4 regions of the Kitasatospora sp. NPDC127111 genome follow, and region 3 is predicted to be linked to each of the others. Evidence: riboswitches for the same ligand, from Rfam matches in the RefSeq annotation. Region 3 holds a riboswitch; each other region holds the start of a gene.
What was found. A riboswitch is a leader RNA that binds a small molecule or an ion and turns the genes downstream of it on or off. The one in region 3 is predicted to bind cyclic di-AMP.

Region 1: another riboswitch for cyclic di-AMP. It lies ahead of ACFVHB_RS38985 (transglycosylase family protein); the one in region 3 lies ahead of ACFVHB_RS17640 (peptidoglycan DD-metalloendopeptidase family protein).
Region 2: another riboswitch for cyclic di-AMP. It lies ahead of ACFVHB_RS20985 (transglycosylase family protein); the one in region 3 lies ahead of ACFVHB_RS17640 (peptidoglycan DD-metalloendopeptidase family protein).
Region 4: another riboswitch for cyclic di-AMP. It lies ahead of ACFVHB_RS31440 (NlpC/P60 family protein); the one in region 3 lies ahead of ACFVHB_RS17640 (peptidoglycan DD-metalloendopeptidase family protein).

What each region holds. Positions count from the first base shown of each region.
Region 1 covers NZ_JBHXTG010000130.1:2,439-5,639, reverse strand. Annotated here, with positions in the region: gene eno (phosphopyruvate hydratase) at 1-339, opposite strand, end outside; gene ACFVHB_RS38985 (transglycosylase family protein) at 734-1,657, opposite strand; cyclic di-AMP (ydaO/yuaA leader) riboswitch at 1,659-1,828, opposite strand; gene ACFVHB_RS38980 (cytochrome P450) at 2,055-3,201, opposite strand, start outside.
Region 2 covers NZ_JBHXTG010000033.1:63,728-66,928, forward strand. Annotated here, with positions in the region: gene ACFVHB_RS20985 (transglycosylase family protein) at 165-1,421, opposite strand; cyclic di-AMP (ydaO/yuaA leader) riboswitch at 1,408-1,608, opposite strand; gene ACFVHB_RS20990 (hypothetical protein) at 2,864-3,201, opposite strand, start outside.
Region 3 covers NZ_JBHXTG010000025.1:57,718-60,918, forward strand. Annotated here, with positions in the region: gene ACFVHB_RS17640 (peptidoglycan DD-metalloendopeptidase family protein) at 285-1,319, opposite strand; cyclic di-AMP (ydaO/yuaA leader) riboswitch at 1,323-1,482, opposite strand; gene ACFVHB_RS17645 (MFS transporter) at 1,793-3,201, shown strand, end outside.
Region 4 covers NZ_JBHXTG010000069.1:10,554-13,754, reverse strand. Annotated here, with positions in the region: gene ACFVHB_RS31445 (NlpC/P60 family protein) at 102-1,145, shown strand; cyclic di-AMP (ydaO/yuaA leader) riboswitch at 1,472-1,625, shown strand; gene ACFVHB_RS31440 (NlpC/P60 family protein) at 1,636-2,775, shown strand; gene ACFVHB_RS31435 (NlpC/P60 family protein) at 3,001-3,201, shown strand, end outside.

The DNA of each region.
Region 1 (3,201 bases), on a different contig from region 3:
GCCCAGGATGGCGTTGGCGCCGAGCGAGGACTTGTCCGGGGTGGCGTCCAGGTCGAGCATGGCCTGGTCGATCAGGCGCTGCTCGGTGGCGTCGTAGCCGACCAGCTCCGGGCCGATCTGCTCGATGACGGCCAGGACGGCCTTCTCCACGCCCTTGCCGAAGTAGCGGTTCTTGTCACCGTCGCGCAGCTCCAGCGCCTCGAAGGCGCCGGTGGAGGCACCCGAGGGGACGGCGGCACGGCCGGTGCTGCCGTCGTCGAGGCCGACCTCGACCTCGACCGTGGGGTTGCCACGCGAGTCGAGGATCTCACGGGCTACGACGACATCGATGGACGGCACGAGGCATCTCCTAGCGGAAGCAGGTTCGGCTGACGGTGGGTGCTGTCGGCCGGACGATTGCGGAGTCGTTACGACCAGAGCCTAACCGCACGGGCTCCCGGGGCCACGCTGACCTCGGCCCCGTCTCAGCGTGTGGCCGCTCTACCCACCGGTAGTTCACCTGGTTGCCCGGCGGAAGGCGACCAGACGGGGACGAAGGGGCCGAATCCGGCCCCCGTTCGCGGTGTCGGCGGGCTCCCGGCGGTCGGCGTCGGCACGCTCCGGCGGTGGCCGGCGTCGGTGGCCGGCGGCGGCACGCTCCGGCGGTGGCCGGCTGCGGTGGCCGGCTGCGCTGGTCGGCGGCGGTGGCCGGCTGTGGTGTGCGCCGGCCCGGTCCCGCCGGGCCGGCGGCGGATCAGCCGAGGTTGAGCACCTGGCCGGGCAGGATCAGGTTCGGGTCGGCGCCGACCGTGCCGCGGTTGCCGTCGTACAGCGTCTGCCAGCCGCCGGAGACGTCGTGGGCGGCGGCGATGCCGGCCAGCGTGTCCCCGGACCGGACGGTGTAGTCGTGGCCGGAGCGCTGCTGGGTGACGGGCGCGGCCGGGGCGCTCTGCGCGGCCGCCGGAGCCTCCTGACCCGTGGTCCGGCCCGCGGCCTGGCCCGCGGCGTGGCCGGCGTACTGCTGGTAGATGTCCTGGTGGCTGGTCCAGTACCAACCACCGTCGTTCTGGTACCAGTACACCTTCGCGTCGGCGTCCCAGCCGTCGTGGCCGGAGAACGCCGGGGCCTGGGTCTGCTGCTGGGCCTGCGGCTGCGCGTACTGCTGGGCGGCGGGCTTCTGCGCCTGCGGCCCGGCCGGCTGGGCGGGCTTCTGGACCGGCTTCGGCTGGGCGGGCTTCTGGACCGGCTGCTGCGCGGCGGGCTTGGCGTCCGCCGAGGTGTCGACCGCGGCCGGGGCGCCGCCCTTGCTCAGACCGGCCTTCTGGGAGCAGACCGGCCAGGCGCCCGGCCCCTGCGAGGCGAGGACCTTCTCGGCGACCGAGATCTGCTGCGCCTTGCTGGCCTGGTTGGCCTGGGGCGCGTACGACGTGCCGCCGTACGCCTTCCAGGTGCCGGAGGTGAACTGCAGACCGCCGTAGAAGCCGTTGCCCGTGTTGATGCTCCAGTTGCCGCCGCTCTCGCACTGGGCGACCGCGTCCCAGGTGGAGACCGGGGCGGCCGAGGCGCCGGTGGCGGTGAGGATCGGCATCGCGAGTCCGACGCCGGCCACACCGGCGACGGCGATGGCCTTCTCGGCCTGGGTACGACGACGGTGACGGCCAGTTCCAACGAACAGCATGAAGGTCCCTCTCCGCACGCCTGCGAGGTGAGCTGTCGGGTTCGGACCGGGAGGTGGCCCGGCCGCCGTGCGCGGAATCGCTTCCGCTCGGGCGGCTTCACCCCGAGCCGTGGGGAACGGCAACAAACCTGGTTCCCCCGCCCCTGCCCAGGGTTCTGGTCGGTTTCCCGTGACGCGGCGGGCAGGATTCGGCGTCCCGCGCACGAGGTCCGCAGCTGCGAACTCAACGGAGAGTAGACAGATCCTCTTACCAATCACAAGCTCATATCGCCGATATCACACAGAAATTACGGCGTGTGGTCGATCGCCCACCAACGGAGGCGGTATGTCCGCTTTGATGGTGGTTCAACCCCCGGAAAACGACGCACCGGCGACGTCTCGTCAGCGTGTCGGAGCCTCAGCCGGAGGTGTCGGCGGCGCCGGCGGACGGCTCCACGGCCTTCTTCTCCGGGCTGAATTCGACCGGAAGCTCACGAAGTCCACGCATGATCAGACCGCCGCGCCAGCGCAGATTGTCCGGGCTTTCGGCAAGCCGCAGATCCGGCAGCCGGGTGAGCAGGGTGGCCAGTGCCGCCCGCCCTTCGAGCCGGGCCAGCGGGGCGCCGATGCAGTAGTGGATGCCGTGCCCGAAACCCAGGTGCGGGTTGTCCGTCCGGGTCAGGTCTAGGCCGTTCTCGTCGGCGAACCGCGCGGGGTCCCGGTTCGCCGCGGCGAGCACCACCAGCACCGGGTCGCCGACCGGGATCTCCACCCCGCCGATGGTCAGCGGGCTGGTCGCGAAGCGCCAGGTGGCCAGCTCCACCGGCCCGTCGTAGCGCAGGAGTTCCTCGATCCCGGTTTCCAGCAGGCCGCTCTCGCCACGGGCGACCGACTCCTGCAGCAGCGCCCGCTGGCCCGGGTTGCGCAGCAGCGCGTACGTGCCGTTGCCGATCAGGTTCACGGTCGTCTCGAACCCCGCGAACAGCAGGATGAAGGCCATCGCCGCGGCCTCGTTCTCGGTCAGGTGCTCACCGTGGTCGCTGGCCCGGATCAGGCCGGAGATCAGGTCGTCGCCGAGGTCCGCCCGCTTGCGGTGGATCAGCTCGGCGAGGTACGCCCGCATCCGCTTCACCGCCCGGCCCACGCCGCCGCGTTGGCCGCTGCCGTGCCCCGGCTTCGTGTGCCGCAGCATCATCCCGGCCCAGTCGCGGAAGTCGTCCTGGTCCTCGGCCGGCACGCCCAGCATGTCGCAGATCGCGTAGATGGGGAGCGGGAAGGCGAACTCGTGGATCAGGTCGGCGCTGCCCCGGGCCGCGAAGCCGTCGATCAACCGGTCCGTGAGCTGCTGCACCCGCGGCTCGAACTCGGCCACCCGGCGCGGCGTGAACGCCTTCGACACCAGCCGGCGCAGCCGGGTGTGGTCCGGCGGGTCGATGTTCAGCAGGTGCGTCATCAGGTCGGCCTGGCGCTCGCCCGGGATGCCGACCCGGCCGGTGCGGTGCGCCTGCCCGCTGTGGTGCACCGGGTTCTTGGAGAGCCGGCTGTCGGCGAGCGCCTGCCGGGCG
Region 2 (3,201 bases), on a different contig from region 3:
GGTGCGAAGCAGCAGGATGCCCGCTGCGCGCCGATTTGACCATGACCGGACCGCCCGCCGGTGTGCGCCGTGGCCCGGCGTGCGGGCAGGCCGGAGCCCCCGGGGAGAGCGACCAGACGCTCCCCGGGGGCTCCGGCGCACCGGTGCGCGCCCGGCGGGTGGGGTCAGACCCGGCCGGCGAAGTCCGGCGCGAAGTTGGCGATGGTCTGGACCCGCACGCCCGCGCTCGGGTTGGCGGCCTCGACGTACTTGCCGTCGCCGGTGTAGAGCGCGACGTGGTAGACGCCGGAGTCCTGGCCGTTGTTGGACCAGAACAGCAGGTCGCCCGGCTTGAGGGCGTCCAGCGAGACGTGGGTGCTGGCGGCGGCCTGGTCGGCGGCGACGCGCGGGACGGAGACGCCCGCGGCGCGCAGCGCGGCCTGGGTCAGGCCGGAGCAGTCCCAGCCGCCGTTGCCGGTGCCGCCGTAGACGTACGCCTGGCCGACCTTCGACAGGGCGAAGGACACCGCGGCGGCCATGCTGCCGGTGGCGGCCTGGGCGGGCGCCTCGGCCTGCGCCTGGGCGGCGGGCTTGGCGGCCTGGGTCTGCGCGGCCGGCTTGGCGGCGGTGGAGCCCTGGCCGGAGCCGCGGTTGAACCAGTCGAACTGCTGGTCCGACTTCTGCTCCGCGGTGCCCTGGGCGCGGTCGCCGAGGTGCAGGTGCTGGCCCGGGTAGATGACGTCGGCGCCCTGGGTCAGGACGTCGCGGTTGAGCTCGTAGAGCTTCTCCCAGCCGCCCTGGACGTGGTGCTTGTCGGCGATGGCGGAGAGCCAGTCGCCCTCGGCGACGGTGTAGTCGGCCCAGTTCCGGTCCTTGTCCTGCCAGTTCTGGGACCAGGTGCCCTTGGCGGAGTCGGCGGACGGGGCCTGGGCGGCCTTCGGCGCGGCCTGGGCGGGCGCCTGGGCGGCGGGCTTGGCGGCCGGGGCCGCGGCCGGGGCCGGCGTCTGGGCGGCCGGCTTGGCGGCGGTGTCGACGGCGGCCGGGGTGCCGCCCTTGGTCAGGCCGGCCTGGACCGAGCAGACCGGCCAGGCGCCGGGGCCCTGGACCGCGAGCACCTTCTCGGCGATCGCGATCTGCTGGTCCTTGGTGGCGAGGTCGGCGCGGGCCGCGTACGCGGTGCCGCCGAACTCGGCCCAGGTGCTGTTGGTGAACTGCAGGCCGCCGTAGAAGCCGTTGCCGGTGTTGATGCTCCAGTTGCCGCTGCTCTCGCACTGGGCGACCTTGTCCCAGGTGGCGACCGAGGCGGCGGAGGCGGTGGTGGTGGTCAGGCAGGGGATGGTGAGGCCGATACCCGCGACTCCGAGCGCGGCGATGGCGCGGCGGGTACGGCTGGACAGGCGGGTGCCGTTGGTGGGCAGCATGAAGATGCGGTCCTCTCCCACGCCTGCGAGGTGAGCTGTCGGATTCGGGCTGGAGTTGCCCGGCCGCGCTGTGGACGCGGCTTCACCCCTAGCCCTGAACCGGTACGCGGACCGGTCCGGGGCGACTTACCTGTGGTTCCCCCGCTCCTGCCGTGGTGCGTTTCTGCGCTGCCAGCGCACCCGACGGCAGGACTCGGCGTTGCGGATGAACTGGGTCCGTGTGGCCACGAACGGGGAGCACGTTAAGCAGACTCAAGTTCAAACCGCAAACATGTGTGACGCTCGTCACGGTTTGCGAACGGCCTGGCGGAGTGCTGTCCATCATGATCAGAAATGACCGATTTCGCGCAACGCCCTTGGGGGCCAACGCACCTGCGTGTGCTTCAGGGGGCCGGGACCGACGCGGCCGTCCGGGGGGAGGGCTGCGCGACGACGGCCAGGGACGAGGAGCCGGCCGCCGGTCGCGAGGCCGCCGGGGCCGGCGGAACGCATCGCCGGGCAAAACCTGGCAGAGCGGACATCCCGCCCGAAGGATCCCGAACTCCCGTAAGACACCGCACAATGCCGCGCTGGCTCGCCGTCGGCGCGGTCTTCGCGGCGCTCCGCGGTCGGCTGGGGCGCCCGGCCCGCAGGGCGCCGTGCGGATCAGCGACGAGCTGGTGCTCGACACCGACACCGACACCGACACCGCCGTCGCCTCGCCTCCCTGCTGGTCGAGCCCGGCGGCACGCTGCTCTTCGCCGCCGACCGCGCCCACACCCTCGCCTCGGCCGGCAACGTCGAGATCCGCGGCTGCCTGGCCCTCGCCCCCGACGGCGCCGCCGTGCACACCGTGCGGTTCCCGTCCGTCGACGAGAAGCGGTTCCAGGGCGACGGCATGAAGGCGGCCGACACCGACGTCGGCCTCTGGGGCACGGCGCCGGCTATCCGCGGCTGGACGGCGCCGTCCGCACCGCCCGGAACCGCCCGGAACCGCGCGGCCGGCGAGCTGCTCCGGCGACACCACCGTCAGCCCGGCCGCCCCGCCCGCCGGTTGGCGACCGGGCGACGAACTGGCCGTCACCCCGACCGCCCCCGACCGGCCCGCCGAACGATGGCGGCTCCTCCACCCGCTACGACCCGGCCGTCGTCCGGTCCGTCAGCGGATCCACCGTCACCCCGGAGGCGCCGCCCGGGTACGCCCACCCGCGGGTCTCCGCCGGAGGGGGCGTCACCGTCGGCGCCGAGGCACTCAACCCGACCCGCGACGTCCGGGTCGAGGGCGGCGCCGAGGGCCGCGCCCCCGTCCACATCACCGGCTCCCGGCACGCCGACGCCCGGCACGCCGCCCTGCGCCGGGTCGGCCCGCGCGCCGGGACGAAGGAGAGCGGGAAGCCCCGCCGGGCGGTAGGGCCCGCGGACGGCGCGAAGGGGCCCGGAACGGATGCGTTCCGGGCCCCTTCGGACGGTCTGGTGCGGCTCCGCTACTGGGCGGCGTGCCGCCCGCCGCCGGACTCGCCGGCGCCCTCCTCGGCGGCGGCCTCCTCGGCCTGCGCCCCGGGGTCGACGGCCGGCAGCACGGCCAGGTAGGTGGAGGCGATCAGCTGGCCCACGGCCGGGTACGCGCCCAGCGGCGCGGCCGACGGGCAGCCGCTCTCCTCGGCGGCGGTGGCGAGCAGCTCGGAGTCGGCCTCGGGGCCGATCACCAGCGGGGCCAGCGCCGGGTTCTGGGAGCCCATCTCCTTGAGGTGGGCGACGGCGTCGGCCACCGAGCCGGGCACGTCGAGCGCGGCGGCGACGACCGGCACGGCGAGCCGGGCGG
Region 3 (3,201 bases):
CGGGGGTCCGGGCTCCGCCACCCCGCCGGGGGGCACGGAAGCGACGGCGGCCGGCTCCGCGGAACGACGGCGGCCGGCCTCCAGGAACGACAGCGGCCGGCCTCCGGGAACGACAGCGGCCGGCCCGGCCCGCGAAGTGCTTCGCGAGCCGGGCCGGCCTGCCTGGGCGTGTCCCGCGCCCGTGTTCCGCCGAAGGTGCGTCGATCACCCGGTCGAGCGGTCACCCGACATGACCATCCCGGGAGGTCGTTCGCCCCGCACCCGGCGGGAGTCTGGACCCGGCGTCAGAGGGAGACGCCGTGCGCCCGGAGGTAGGCGATCGGGTCGATGTCCGAGCCGTACTCCGAGCCGGTGCGGATCTCGAAGTGCAGGTGCGGGCCGGTCACGTTGCCGGTCGCACCGGAGAGGCCGATCTGCTGGCCGACGGTGACGGTCTGGCCGACCGTGACGCCGATCGAGGACAGGTGCGCGTACTGGGCGTACTTGCCGTCGGCGAGCTTGATCTCGACCTCGTTGCCGTAGGCGCCGCCGTTGCCGGCCTTCACCACGGTGCCGGCCGCGACGGCGCGCAGCGGGGTGCCGGTGGAGGCGACGAAGTCGACGCCGGTGTGGTGGCCGGAGGCCCACATCGAACCGGCGACGCCGTAGGCGGTGCCCATCTTCGGGTTGGCCAGCGGGGCGACGTAGCCGGAGGTGGAGGCGACGGCGGCCGGGGCCGGGGTGGCGGCCGGAGCGGCCGGCTTCGCGGCCGGAGCGGCCGGCTTGGCGGCCGGGGCCTGCGCGGGCTTGGCGGCCTGGACCGGCTTCGGCGCCGGGGCGGCCGGCTTCGCGGAGTCGTTCGAGGCCTGCGGCTTGGCGGCCGGGGCGGCCGGCTTGGCGGCCTCGGCGGCCGGAGCGGCGGCGGCCTTGGTGCCCAGCGCCAGCTTCTGGCCCGGGAAGATCAGGTTCGGGTTGGCGCCGACGACCGAGCGGTTGTGGTCGTACAGCGCGTGCCAGCCACCCTCGACGTTCTTCGCGGCGGCGATCTTCGACAGGGAGTCCCCGCTGACGACCTTGTAGCTCTCCTCGACCGGGGCGGCGGCCGGCTTGGCGGCCTCAGCGGCCGGAGCGGCCGGAGCGGCGGCGGCCGGAGCGGCGTCGACGCTGGTGGCGCCGGTCCAGGTGCTGGTCTGCGCGGGCTTCGCGGCCGGGGCGGTGTGGGCCTGGGCGGTGATGGTGGTCACCAGCGGGAGGGCGAACGCGGCGCCGGTGACGGCGGTGGCGATGCCGATGCGGGCGGCGCGGGGCAGGGAAACGCGACGGCGAGCGTGAGCGGGCATGGAAGATTTCCTCTCCGACGCCTGCGAGGTGAGCTGTCGGGTTCGGGCTGGAGTTGCCCGGCCGCATGCGCGGCTTCACCCCAAGCCGGACCGCGAATTCCGGTCCGGCGACTTACCTTTGGGTCCCCCGCTCCTGCCGTACAGAGTTCAGTTCGTACCACCGGGCAGCGGCAGGACTAGGCGTTCCACCCGGTGGCCACCCGGGCTGACGCCGGGCGGTCGCTGAACTAAAACCCATCCGTCCGGGTGAAGCAATGTCGATCTCTTGAACCCGCAACAAAGCCCCGGAAGGCCGTGACGCTCCGGATGATCGGCTGCACAGTACGTGCACAATCGATTAACCGCGCGCCACTGATCCGCGACACTCCGCCTATTTCGGTTTCCCTCCGCATGCGTTCGCCCACGGAAAGCCATCCGCCGACACGCCCCCGGTGAGCCTTGTCACGTGGCGCCCGGGGGCGGACGATCGGGCCGTGGCCACCCCCGAGGCCGGCACCCTGCGCCTGGGCACCGCGCAGGGCCGCTGGGTACTACTGGCGACGGTGCTCGGATCCAGCATGGCGTTGCTCGACGGCACCGTGGTCAACGTCGCCCTGCCCCGGATCGGCGAGGACCTCGGCGCCGAGCTCGCCGCCCTGCAATGGACGCTGAACGCCTATCTGCTCACCCTGGCCGGGCTGATCCTGCTCGGCGGCGCGCTCGGCGACCGCTACGGCCGGCGAAAGATCTTTCTGCTCGGCGTGGTCTGGTTCGCCGCCGCCTCGGCGGCCTGCGCCGCCGCGCCCACCATCGAGGTGCTGGTCGCCGCCCGCGCGGTGCAGGGCGTCGGCGGGGCGCTGCTGACCCCCGGATCGCTGGCGATGCTCCAGGCGGTGTTCCACCCGGACGACCGCTCGGCGGCGGTCGGCCTCTGGTCCGGCCTCGGCGGGGTGGCGGCCGCGGTCGGCCCCTTCCTCGGCGGCTGGCTGGTGGACGGCCCGGGCTGGCGGTGGATCTTCCTGCTGAACGTCCCGCTGGCCGCACTGGTGGTCGTGGTGGCCTCCCGCCACGTCCCGGAGAGCCGCGACGAGAGCGCGACCGGCCGGTTCGACGTGCGCGGCGCGGTCCTGGCCGCGCTGGCGCTCGGTTCGATCACCTACGCCCTCACCGCCGCCGGTGACGGACTGTCCGCCCGGGTCTGGGTGACCGGTGCGGCCGGGCTGCTGCTCGGCGCGGCCTTCGTCGCGGTCGAGCGCCGCACCCCGGAGCCGATGCTGCCGCTGGGCCTCTTCTCCTCCCGGCTGTTCACCGCGGTGAACCTCGTCACCCTCTGCGTCTACGCGGCCTTCAGTGGCGTCTTCTTCCTGCTGGTCGTGCAGCTGCAGATCGTCTCCGGCTTCTCCCCGCTGGTCTCCGGGCTGGCCCTGGTGCCGATCACCGTGCTGATGCTGGCGCTGTCCGCCCGGGCCGGCCGGCTGGGCAAGCGGATCGGCCCGCGGCTGCCGCTCACCGTGGGCCCGCTGCTCTGCGCGGCCGGCGTGCTGCTGATGCTGCGGATCGGCCCCGACGCCTCGTACTGGACGGACGTGCTGCCGGCCGTCACCGTGATGGGCTGCGGGATGGTGCTGCTGGTGGCGCCGCTCACCGCGACGGTGCTGGCGGCGGTGGAGGTGCGGCACGCGGGCATCGCCAGCGGGGTGAACAACGCCGCCGCCCGCGCGGCCGGCCTGCTGGCGGTCGCCGCGCTGCCCGCGCTGGCCGGCCTCAGCGGTGACGACTACCGGGTGCCCGCCGCGGTGGACTCCGCCTTCCGGACCGCGATGCTGATCTGCGCCGGGCTGCTCGTCACCGGCGGGCTGACCGCGTTCGCCACCGTCCGCGGCAACGTCCTGACGGCCGAGGA
Region 4 (3,201 bases), on a different contig from region 3:
GAGTGGCGGAAAGCCTGGATCTTCACTAGGGTCTGGCGTCAAACCTATTTTCCGGATTCTCACCCGATCGGGTGAGTCCGTTGGAAGAAGGAGCCGGTCCCTTGGCCTCCCACCGCCGTCCCAAGCAGCCGAGCCGCGCGCGGGTCTCCGTGCTCACCGCTGCCGCTGCGACCGCGGTCGCCCTCTCCGCCCAGGTCGCCGCGCACGCCGCACCGAGTCCGTCCCCCAAGAAGGACGACGTGAAGGCGCAGATCGACCAGCTGCAGGAAGAGGCGGAGCAGGCGACCGAGAAGTACAACGGCGCCAAGGAGCGGGCGGACCAGCTGCGCAAGCAGGCGGACCAACTGCAGGACCAGGTGGCCCGCGGCCAGGACCAGATGACCCAGCTTCAGGGCGGGCTGGCGGCGGTGGCCGGCGAGCAGTACCGCAGCGGCGGCATCGACCCGTCCGTCCAGCTGATGCTCTCCTCCGACCCGTCCGGCTACCTGGACAAGGCCTCCAGCGTCCAGCAGGCCAGCTCCAGCCAGACCGAGGCGCTCAAGGGCCTCCAGGACCAGCAGCGCCGGCTGGACCAGCAGAAGGCCGAGGCGGCCGCCATCCTGGCCTCGCTGGACAGCACCACCAAGGACCTGAACCAGGCCAAGGCGGACGTCAACAAGAAGCTCAAGGAGGCCCAGGACCTGCTGAACTCGCTCAGCGCGGCCGACCGGGCCGCCCTGCGCGCCCAGCAGCAGCAGGAGGACCGGGCCTCGCGCGGCTCCGAGCGGGCCGACCTGGGCAGCCTGCCGCAGGCCGGCGGCTACGCCGGTGCGGCCGTGTCCAACGCGATGAGCAAGCAGGGCTCGCCGTACGTCTGGGGCGCCACCGGCCCGAGCACCTTCGACTGCTCCGGCCTGATGGTCTGGGCGTACGGGAAGGCCGGCATCTCGCTGCCGCGCACCTCGCAGGCGCAGGGCAACGTCGGCGCCCGGGTGCCCTCGCTCGCCGAGGCCCAGCCCGGCGACCTGATCATCTACCGCAGCGACCGCAGCCACGTCGGGATGTACATCGGCAACGGCATGGTGGTGCACGCGCCGCACACCGGTGACGTGGTCAAGGTGATGAAGGCCGACGCGATGCCGATCAACACCATCCGCCGGGTCTGACGGACCGACACGCCCGCGGGCCGCGTCCCGGCCCTGTGATCCGCGCCACCCCGGAGCCGGGGTGGCGCCGGCGTGTCCGGCGGCAGGGTGACAAGCGATCAGCTCCGCGTACGGCACCGATCACGCCCGGTCATATTCACAAATGAACTTGGTTATTCTTCCGTCTTTTTTCTGACAAGGATTTGAACGGATCACGGTTCTGTTACTAGGGTCGTGCCTCGAACCACCGCACAGTCGATCACCCAGCCCGGGTGGCGGCGGTGGTTTACCGCCGAGTTCGTGAAGCAGCGGGACGGGTCGCACGACCTGTCGGACGGGGAGCCCAGCAGTCGGGGGCGCTGTGGAGCGGAGCCGGGGAACCACGTTCCTCCGGGGTGAATCGGCGCCAGGTCGGCCGGTGGAACGGCCGGTGAGGCGTCGTAGGGCAGCTTCCGGCCCGAACCCGTCAGCTCACCCGGTAGGCGGGCGTTGGAAGAAGGAGTCCGCCTTCGTGGCGTCCCATCGTCGTCCCAAGCCTGCCGGCCGCGCCAAGGTCTCGATCCTGACCGGCGTCGCCGCCGCCGCCGTCGCCCTCTCCGCGCAGTCCGGTGCCCACGCCGACCCGACGCCGACCAAGGACCAGGTCAAGGAGCAGGTCGACCAGCTCAACGAGCAGGCCGAGCAGGCGACCGAGAAGTACAACGGCGCCCAGGCCAAGCAGCAGGAGCTGCAGAAGCAGGTCGGCCAGCTGCAGGACAAGGTGGCCCGCCAGCAGGCCGCGGTCACCGACGCGCAGGGCGGCCTCGCCGAGATCGCCGGCGAGCAGTACCGCACCGGCGGCATATCGTCGACCGTCCAGCTGATGCTCTCGTCCAGCCCGGACAACTTCCTCAACCAGGCCGGGGCCCTGACCCAGGCGAGCAGCACCCAGTCCGGCGCGCTGAAGGAGCTCCAGGAGCAGCAGCGCAGGCTCGACCAGGACCGCAACGAGGCCCAGGCCAAGCTCGGCGAGCTGGAGGCCACCACCCAGCAGCTGAAGGCCTCCAAGGAGGAGGTCCAGGCCAAGCTGGCCAAGGCCCAGGAGCTGCTCAACACGCTGACCGAGCAGGAGCGCCAGGCGATGCGCGCGGCCGAGGAGAAGGCCGCCGCCGAGGCGAAGGCGAAGGCGGACGCCGCCGCCAAGGCCGCGGCCACCGCGAAGGCGGACGCCGACCGCGCCTCGCGCGACAGCGGCCGCACCGACCTCAGCGGCAGTTCGCAGGCGTCCACGCCGGCCCCCAAGCCGGTCGCCGCGGGCAGCTCGCGCGGCGCCGCCGCGCTGTCCATCGCGGCCACCAAGGTCGGCAGCCCGTACGTCTACGGCGCCGCGGGCCCGAACTCCTTCGACTGCTCGGGCCTGATGGTCTGGGCGTTCAACCAGGTCGACGTGTCGCTGCCGCGCACCTCCCAGGAGCAGGCGGGTGCCGGCACCCGGATCGGCTCGGACATCTCCCAGGCCCAGCCCGGCGACCTGCTGATCTTCTACAGCGACGCCCACCACGTCGGGATCTACGCGGGCAACGGCCAGGTGCTGCACGCTCCCAAGCCGGGTGCGTCGGTCCGCTACGAGGCCGTCTCCAACATGCCGCTGGCCTCCATCGTGCGGGTCTGATCCCCGCTCGGGCGCTCACGGGCCCGGTCTCCCTCGCGGGAGGCCGGGCCTGCGGCTTTTCCGGCGGCTCGGGCTGATGTCCGATTGGTGGGCGAATATTCGGGTTGGGAGGGGTTTGGACTCGCTCGCCCGGACTCGCTAACGTCTGCCACCGGACTCCCGCTGGAGAGCCGCCCGCCCCGGTGCGGCGGCGGGGCCGGGCCGCAGGATTGGAGCCGCCGTCGCATGGCCGTGCACCGCCGTTCCCCGCTGTCAGGTGCGCACGCTCTCGCCCGTGCGCTGGTGCTCACCGCGGCGGCCACCACCGTCCTGGGCATGGCGGCCGGCGGCACCGCCCAGGCCGCCCCCGGCGCGCCGGACGCGCCGTCGAACCGCAAGGACGTCAAGGCCCAGGTCGAGCAGCTCTACGACGAGGCCGAGCAGGCC